Linked DNA regions of Pedobacter sp. W3I1. Each later gene encodes a partner of the first gene's protein in a complex. Links are inferred from orthologs where the notes say so. Each region holds a gene or a part of one and is shown on either strand. Other genes may lie near its edges.

Region 1 (4,886 bases):
AGCTTACATCTTTTTAGGTTTTAAATTTATTGATGATATACTTTGTGCTGTTGTTAAGCAAGAGTTTATTGTGGCTACAGAAATTACAGACTTAAATGTCGTAAAGCAATTTTTATCTTATAATGATTTTAATAATAGCCGGAACAATGATTATATTAATAGCAATTTAGGTGTTATTTTCGAAGATTTGCATGATGAAAATGTACTTTCAAGAAATGGAATTTTATATTTTATCGATACCATTTTTTATCTAACTGAGGGTTTTTATTCAAGTAAAATCTGATTATTATGATTTTTTTTGCTACCTAAGCTATCTTAGCACATCCGAGTTTTAGCAAAAAGTTCCTTTATTTCTTAGTGGTGGAAAAACAATTAATATTATCTTTAAACATGAAAAATATTTGCCTTTTTCTTAGTCTAATTGTTGTACAAATCAATCTTTTTGCCCAAAATTCGAATAAAATTCATCAAAATGCGATTGTGATTGATACCCACGGAGATATACTCTTCAATCAGATCAAATCGGGTATCGATATTGGCAAACTTCAGTCTAAAGGTAATTTCGATTTAGTGCGGGCTAAACAAGGTGGGTTGGATGTTCAATTTTTCTCCATTTGGTGCGATGAAACAGGTGGATATGCTTTAGCGAATCGGGAAATAGACTCACTTTATAGTTTGATCAAAAGATATCCTAATCAAATTCAATTGGTAATAACAGCGAAAGACTTAGAACAGGCTGTTAAACAACAAAAACTGGCTGCAATGATTGGCGTAGAAGGTGGGCACATGATTGAGAACCGATTAGATTATATTGATAGTTTAGCCAGGCGCGGAATGGCTTATCTTACTTTAACCTGGAACAACAGTACAGCATAGTCGAGTTCTGCGGCCGAAGAGACCTCGGGTAAGGTGAAACCTGAAAATGCGGGTTTAAGCGATTTTGGAAAACAAGTAGTTAAACGCTTGAACAAACTCGGCGTAATGGTTGATTTATCACATGTAGGCGAAAGAACATTTTATGATGCCATCAAAGTTTCAACTAAGCCTGTAATTGTTTCCCATAGCTGTGCTTATGCATTAAATCCAGTTCCGCGAAATTTAAAAGATGATCAGATTAAAGCTGTCGGCAAAAATGGTGGGGTAGTCTGTATTAATTTCTACAGCGGTTTCTTAGACTCTACTTTCAGCACCAGGCAAAAAGCTTTCTTTGCAAAATATGATAGCGAGCTTAAAACATTGAGCACTAAATATGGCAGGAGCAATGCAATAGATACCTTAATTTATAACCATCAGGCGGATGCTGATGCTACACGGCCGGCAATATCGCTATTGGTTAAACACATTAATCATGTAGTGAAATTAATTGGCGTTGATCATGTTGGCTTGGGTGCAGATTTTGATGGTGCCGAATCTTTTCCTTTAGGGATGAACAGCGTAGCCGATTATCCCAAAATTACCGACGAATTAATAAAAAACGGATACTCGGAAAGCGACATTAAGAAAATCCTGGGAGGTAATGTAATCCGGTTGATCAGAGAAAACAAAGGAGGGTGATTTTTGTACTGTTGGCTGTTACCATCTGGCAGTTATATTGTGCGGTCAGATGTTACCATCTTACTGGTAAAAAAATCATCACACATATACGTAATCAGTATCAGATGGTAACATCTGACACCACAAGTATCATCCTGAAGCATCTAATGTGCCTGAGCACTAAGCGCCAAACGCCATGCACTTTGCGCTCCACTGTTAATAAGTAAACTATGTTGACAATGTGCACTTGCCAGCAAATATTTAAAGCATTAAATTTGCGCTACGATTAATGAATTTCAAACACACAATATAATGTCACAAGAAAACGAACACGTTCAGTGTTTAATTATAGGTTCGGGTCCTGCAGGTTATACTGCTGCAATTTATGCTGCCAGAGCTGATTTAAAACCAATTATGTATACTGGTATGCAAGCTGGCGGACAGCTTACACAGACTACAGATGTAGAAAATTTTCCAGGCTATCCACAAGGAATTATGGGACCAGAAATGATGGAAGATTTCCGCAAGCAAGCCGAGCGTTTTGGTACCGATATCCGTTTTGGTTATGTAAGTTCCGTAGATTTCTCTTCAACACCACATAAAGTAGTGGTTGATGAAATTAAAACCATTACAGCTGATACCGTAATTATTGCTACTGGAGCAACAGCTAAATGGTTAGGTTTGCCAAGTGAGCAACAATACAATGGTTTTGGTGTTTCGGCCTGTGCCGTGTGCGATGGTTTCTTTTTTAAAGGACAGGATGTTGCCATTGTAGGCGCTGGAGATACTGCAGCTGAAGAAGCAACTTATTTAGCAAAACTTTGTAAAACTGTGCACTTATTGGTGCGTAGAGACGAGTTCAGGGCTTCTAAAACTATGGTTAGCCGTGTATTGGCAACACCAAATATTGTGGTGCATTACAACACCGAAACACAAGAAATTTTAGGTAACGGCAAAAATGTAACTGCCGTTAAAGTTTTAAATAACAAAACAGGTGTTGAGTCTGATATCGCAGTAGAAGGTTTCTTTGTGGCTATCGGTCACAAGCCGAATACTGATATTTTTAAAGGTCAGTTGGATATGGATGAAACTGGTTATTTAGCTACCAAACCAGGTTCTACTTTAACCAATATCGAAGGCGTTTTTGCCTGTGGCGATGTGCAGGATATGTATTACAGGCAAGCGGTAACTGCTGCAGGCTCTGGATGTATGGCTGCGCTTGATGCCGAAAGGTACTTGGCTGCTAAAGAACATCCAGTAGAAGCTTAAAAATAATTTCAAAAATATTTTGAAGAAGAGAAATCAGTAATGGTTTCTCTTTTTTTTGTTAAAATCGTCATCTCGACTGGAACGCAGTGGAATGGAGAGATCTATCAGAAGGAGTTCTAAGAGACGGCTTCTCTTTTTTGATTGATGTTTTTTGGAGAGCAATTGCAGTTGCTCTTTTTATTGTCAGTCCTGCTTTACATTTCAAGTCCGCTCCCGATGAAAAATCGGGATTGCGGGCTTTCCATTGCAATCAGGTCTAAATTACTTGGTTTTCTGCTACTATTTAAGTTGAATAACGTGATGCCTAGAATACTTCTTTTGCGCTTTGCAACCCCAAATAGTTAAACAGGCTGTGCTGTCTAAACCCGATCAAAGCGGGATGCCGATATTTCCATCGGCAGAAGCGGGAGCGGGACTGTCATCAACCAAATGCTTCTGTACCTGATTTCCAAAAAAAGTAGTCGTCATCTCGACTGAAACGCAGTGGAATGGAGAGATCTATCAGAAGGAGTTCTAAGAGATGAGTTCTCTTTTTTGATTGATGTTTTTTGGAGAGCAATTGCAGTTGCTCTTTTTATTGTCAGTCCTGCTTTACATTTCAAGTCCGCTCCCAATGAAAAATCGGGATTGCGGGCTTTCCATTGCAATCAGGTCTAAATACTTGGTTTTCTGCTACTATTGAGGGTTGAATAGCGTGTTGCTTGGAAATTATTCTGCGCTTGTAACCCAAGATAGTTAAACAGGCTGTGCTACCTAAACCCGATCGAAGCGGGATGCCGATATTTCCATCGGCAGAAGCGGGAGCGGGACTGGCATCAACCAAATGCTTCTGTACCTGATTTCCAAAAAAAAGTAGTCGTCATCGACCGGAACGCAGTGGAATGGAGAGATCTATCAGAAGGAGTTCTAAGAGACGGTTTCTCTTTTTTGTGATTGATGTTCTTTGGACAGCAATTGCAGTTGCTCTTTTTATTGTCAGTCCTGCTTTACATTTCAAGTCCGCTCCCGATGAAAAATCGGGATTTCCATTGCAATCAGGTCTAAATACTTGGTTTTCTGCTACTATTGAGGGTTGAATAGCGTGTTGCTTGGAAATTATTCTGCGCTTTGCAACCCAAAATAGTTAACAGGCTGTGCTACCTAAACCCGATCGAAGCGGGATGCCGATATTTCCATCGGCAGAAGCGGGAGCGGGATTGTCATCAACCAAATGCTTCTGTACCTGATTTCCAAAAAAAAGTAATCGTCATCTCGACTGGAACGCAGTGGAATGGAGAGATCTATCAGAAGGAGTTCTAAGAGACGGTTTTTCTTTTTTGTGATTGATGTTTTTTGGAGAGCAATTACAGTTGCTCTTTTTATTGTCAGTCCTGCTTTACATTTCAAGTCCGCACTCGTACCTCGCTTGCGGGCTTTCCATTGCAATCAGGTCCAAATACTTGGTTTTCTACTACTATTTAAGGTTGAATAGCGTGTTGCTTGGAAATTATTTTGCGCTTTGCAACCCCAAATAGTTAAACAGGCCGTGCTGCCTAAACCCGATCGAAGCGGGATGCCGATATTTCCATCAGCAGAAGCGGGAGCGGGATTGTCATCAACCAAATGCTTTTGTACCTGATTTCCAAAAAATACTAATGTTTCCCTCATAAATACATTATCAAAAAACCGCCTTATAATTAATGTTTAGATTTATGTGTGTTATGTAGTGCAGTCAAACGGTTGATCTTGATTGTAACAAGAATGTGGGATTTATAATATCTCCATAATCTCTATCTTGGTTCAAATAATCAAAATAGCTATAAAAACTACAACATGAACAAAGCATTATCGATTTTTATTGGAGTATTAATCAGCACAAGTGCATTTGCGCAGAGTGATCCCAACCTGGGTATCATACCTGCACCGGCAGCCATTACCAGGGCAAACGGAATTTTCGTATTAGATAAAACCACAGTTTTAGTAAATCAAAGCATCGACGGCGCAAAAATGTCTGATTTATTAAATGCTTTTATCGTTACCAAAGCGGGTTTTGCGTTAAGAGAAACTAAAATCCCCCAACCTAACCAAAAGGCTATTATTTTAAC
Region 2 (4,778 bases), 2.2 Mb from region 1 along the record:
GCCAAGTGATATTACCAATTTCGTTCCTGTTTCTACTGCAAAAGATTCTGATTTATATGTTACCCAATTTGATAACTCGGTTGTAGAGAGCGCGGGTTTATTAAAGATGGACTTTTTGGGCTTAAAAACCCTTACCCTGATAAAGGATACCGTAAAACTGGTTAAAAAACGGTTTGGCATCGATCTCGATCCGGATAATTTCCCCATTGATGATGTATTAACCTATGAGCTTTTCCAGCGTGGTGAAACCATCGGGATTTTTCAGTATGAGAGTCCAGGTATGCAGAAATACATGAAGGAGCTGAAACCAACAGTTTTCGACGATTTAATTGCAATGAACGCATTATATCGCCCGGGACCAATGGAGTACATCCCGAGTTTCGTTCGCCGTAAAAATGGTGAAGAAGAGATTAAATACGATTTAGATGCCTGTGAAGAGTATTTGAAAGAAACCTACGGAATTACCGTTTATCAGGAGCAGGTAATGCTTTTATCGCAGAAACTGGCTGGATTTACCAAAGGTGAGGCCGACGTGCTGCGTAAGGCGATGGGTAAGAAACAGAAAGACGTTCTGGATAAAATGAAACCAAAGTTTGTGAAACAAGCCGCCGAGAAAGGTCACGATGCCACAACTTTAGAAAAAATATGGAAAGATTGGGAAGCATTTGCATCCTACGCTTTTAATAAATCGCACTCTACCTGTTATGCATGGATTGCCTATCAAACCGCATACTTAAAAGCACATTATCCTGCTGAATATATGGCTGCGGTACTGTCGAACAACATGAGTGATATTAAACAGGTGGCTTTCTTCATGGAAGAATGTCGACAGATGAGTGTTACCGTATTAGGTCCCGATGTTAACGAATCCGATCTCAAATTCTCAGTAAATGCCAAAGGCGAAGTCCGTTTTGGGATGTCGGCAGTAAAAGGTGTTGGTGAAAAGGCAGTAGAGAGTATTATTGAAGAAAGATTGGCAAACGGACCCTATAATAATGTGTACGATTTCGCCAAGCGTTCCAACACGCGTATTGTAAATAAAAAAGCTTACGAGAGTTTTGTATACAGCGGTGCTTTCGATGCATTTGGAGGTCATAGGGCGCAGTATTTTTATATCGGCCCGAACGATAAAATGAATGGTATCGAAAAGATTATTAAATATGCCAACGATTTTCAGAACAACGAAAGTACCTCACAGGCTTCCTTGTTCGGGGGCTCTAAAGCTGACCTTATTTTAGAACCAAGTTTGCCAGTTTCACCAGAATGGGCATTAATGGACAGGTTAAAATACGAGAAAGATGCTATCGGGATTTTCCTTTCCGGCCACCCTTTAGACAATTATAAACTCGAACTCGATAAATTCTGTACACATGGTGTTAAACAGCTGAGTATCATTAATAAGGTGCGTATGGGCGATAACAACGAAGAAATATTGGCCGAATTCGAAAAACTAAAAAACCGTGAGCTTTGTGTAGGCGGACTCGTAGTCACAGCATCGCAAAGGATTACCAAAACAGGTAAGCCCTTTGGTACTTTTGTTTTCGAAGATTATGAAGATGCAAGTGAAATGGCCTTGTTCGGGGAAGATTTTTTAAAGTTTAAATCGTTTTTAACAGAAGGATATTTCTTACAGATTAGAGGCAGGGTTGGTGAGCGTTTCGGTAAAGCCGGAGATTGGGAATTTAAAATCACCGCCATTAACTTAATGTCTGAACTAAGGGATAAACTAGCGAAAAGTTTAACTATCCAGGTGCCGATTGAGCGGGTTAACGATCAGCTGATGCGCGAGATTGAAGCCATACTAGCAGACAATAAGGCAAACTCTGAGCAGCAAAACTGCCAACTTAACTTTGCTATTTTTGATAGAGAAAAGGAGATTATGTTGGATATGCCATCGAAAAATCTTAAAATAAATCCAAGCAATAAGTTTTTGGAACAATTGCTTGGATTGAATGTTGTAAATTACAAGCTAAACTAAGGTATGAGGCGGAAGGTTTAAGGTGGAAGGTTAAAGCCGCCTAAGCCTTATACCCTTCACCTTTAAGCCCTCTACCTCAAAATAATGTCAAATTGACATTACAGATGGGTTGGCATTACAATTGAATACATATATTTGAACATAAAAAAAATAATTATGGCATTAGAAATCACAGATGCAAACTTCGAGGAGCTTGTATTAAAATCAGATAAACCCGTATTAGTAGATTTTTGGGCAGAATGGTGTGGCCCTTGTCGCATGGTTGGTCCGGTAGTAGAAGAAATCGCAAAAGAATACGATGGTAAAGCGGTAGTTGGAAAAGTGAACGTTGATAACAACCCTCAAATTTCAATGCAATTTGGTATCCGTAACATCCCGGCTTTATTATACTTTAAAGATGGTCAGGTTGTTGACAAACAAGTTGGTGCTGTTCCAAAATCAGTATTAGCAGAAAAATTAAACAAGCAATTGGCTTAGTTTAAGCTTAAAGCAGAAGACCAAAGCCTAAAGGCTTGTAACATATTTAAAACCCCAGGTTCATTTGATGGATTTGGGTTTTTTATTGCAAACATAATTTTGTTTCTTTAATAAAAAACTAACAATCATGTCTATTAACTTATTTAACAATAAAACTTTAGGTATTTTATTGACAGGTTTAACGCTAAACTGTGCAAATATTGCATGTGTATCGGCGCAGAACCCTGTTGAAACTAACGAACCCTCAGCTGATTATAAACCGGCATTTGCAGGGCAAACCCGAATCGCAGGTGTAAAAACCAAAACCCCGCTGGATATTACGATTATTAACGAAAAGTTAGAAAATCCATGGGCCATTTCAGTTCTTCCAAATGGTGGTTTTTTAATTACACAAAAACAGGGTACAATGGTGATCCTTACGCCTGATGGGAAATTAAGCAAAAAGATAACCGGTTTACCAAAGGTAGATCCTTCAGGCCAGGGCGGTTTATTGGATGTAACCTTAGATCCGAACTTTGCTAAAAACAGGATGATTTATTGGGCTTATTCAGAGCCCCAGGATAAAGGTGTTTTATTGGCCATTGCCAAAGGTAAATTGGCAGCTAATGAAACTACCATAGAGAACCAAACCATAATTTACAGGGCTACACCAGCTTATGGAGGTAAACTGCAATACGGATCGAGAATTGTTTTCGATAAAAATGGCAATTTATTTGTAAGTACAGGCGAACGTTCCGGCAGCGATATCAGAATCCAGGCGCAGTATTTAAATTCTTCTCTGGGTAAAATCTTACACCTTACCACCGATGGCAAAGCAGTGGCGAATGGACCATTTGCTGGCAAGGCAGATGCAAAACCAGAAATTTATGCCTACGGATTGCGGAATCCGGATGGTTTGGCCATTAATCCGTTAACCGGAGATTTATGGGAAGCCGAATTTGGCCCTAAAGGAGGCGATGAGGTGAATATTATTAAACCGGGCAAAAACTATGGTTGGCCAATTATCACCTACGGAACTGAATATAGCGGTAAAAAAGTGGGCGATGGCATTCAACAGAAAGAAGGGATGGAGCAACCTGTTTACTACTGGAATCCAAGTATTTCACCAGGTTGTATTGCGTTTTACAATAGTAACAGCATTGCAGAATGGAAAGGAAATTTATTTGTAGGCGGTTTAGGCGGTTCGCATATTATCAGATTGATGATAAAAGATGATAAAATTGTTGGCGAAGAGCGATTGCTGGAAGGTAAAGGCGAACGTTTCCGCGATATGGTAGAAGGAAAGGACGGAGCGCTTTATTCGGTAACCGATAATGGACATTTGTTTAGAATAGCTAAGAAATAAATTAGGTAATTATAAAATATTGATCCCGAATTCATTAGAGTTCGGGATTTTTTTGTTTTAAACCATTTTATTCGTTTTTGGAAATGAGGGTTCTGTTTTCCATAGCATTTTCAGTCCCGCTTTCCGTTTGTAGTGCCGGCGTGAAGCCGGCAGCTACCACTGCAATCGGGTTTGTTTACTATGGATAGGAGCACAGCAGGTGCCACTTAAACCCGACCGAAGCAAGATGCCGATTTTAAGCACTTATTTTTGTTGTTTTATTGTGTGCTTGCTTGTTTCACAGGTTTCATCGGCAGAAGCGGGGGCGGGGCTGTACTAGCCTAAACGGAACTACAGTTGCTTTCCAAATCACTTAAAAATGTTATGTACTTCTAAACCATGCTTATCGATAAAATATATTTTTTCCACCCAAACCTGATAGATTTTTACAAGTTTTTTAATAAATCTTTTATTAGCTTTACCCTATGCAGGCTGTAAACTATGAAAACGAAACAAGCTATGGTAATTTAGAATTGCTTGCACAGCAAGTGGTAGAAGGTTTTATTACCGGACTGCATAAAAGTCCATTTCATGGCTTTTCAGTCGAATTTGCCGAACACCGTCAGTATAATAATGGCGATAATGTTAAAAATATCGACTGGAAATTATATGCCAAAACTGATAAACTTTACAGTAAACGTTTCGAAGAAGAAACCAATTTGCGTTGTCAGTTTGTGATTGATGTTTCCTCATCAATGTATTTTCCTGAACCTAAAAATAACAAACTGATTTTCGCTATACAGGCTACTGCATCATTAATGTATTTGTTGAAGAAACAGCGCGATGCCTTTGGTTTAAGCTTATTTACAGATGAAATACTGTTGAATTCGCCGGCAAAGTCGACTACTGTACACCAAAAATATTTATTTACACAATTAGAAGAACTGCTGCACAAGCCTAAGGTAAATGCGCAAACTAATTTGAGCGAAGCTTTGCATC

Evidence for each region. The genes of interacting proteins can lie anywhere in the genome.
Region 2: the proteins of trxB (region 1) and trxA are in contact, whole or in part, in a crystal structure (PDB 1F6M), measured with the Escherichia coli proteins. The link is inferred for Pedobacter sp. W3I1 from one-to-one orthologs.

Annotation. Positions count from the first base shown.
Region 1 is NZ_JAUSXN010000001.1:2,810,478-2,815,363, forward strand. What follows is about bases 914-3,823. They hold trxB (thioredoxin-disulfide reductase), read left to right. Parts: upstream 914-1,845; coding sequence 1,846-2,802; downstream 2,803-3,823. Also shown: QF042_RS11750 (hypothetical protein), read left to right, coding at 1-283; QF042_RS11765 (beta-N-acetylhexosaminidase), read left to right, coding at 4,615-4,886.
Region 2 is NZ_JAUSXN010000001.1:5,020,716-5,025,493, reverse strand. Bases 993-3,794 are described here. They hold trxA (thioredoxin), read left to right. Parts: upstream 993-2,134; coding sequence 2,135-2,455; downstream 2,456-3,794. Other genes in these bases: QF042_RS20510 (PQQ-dependent sugar dehydrogenase), read left to right, coding at 2,583-3,794; dnaE (DNA polymerase III subunit alpha), read left to right, coding at 993-1,978. Also shown: more of dnaE, read left to right, coding at 1-992; more of QF042_RS20510, read left to right, coding at 3,795-3,800; QF042_RS20505 (DUF58 domain-containing protein), read left to right, coding at 4,265-4,778. UniProt on the Escherichia coli protein: Participates in various redox reactions through the reversible oxidation of its active center dithiol to a disulfide and catalyzes dithiol-disulfide exchange reactions.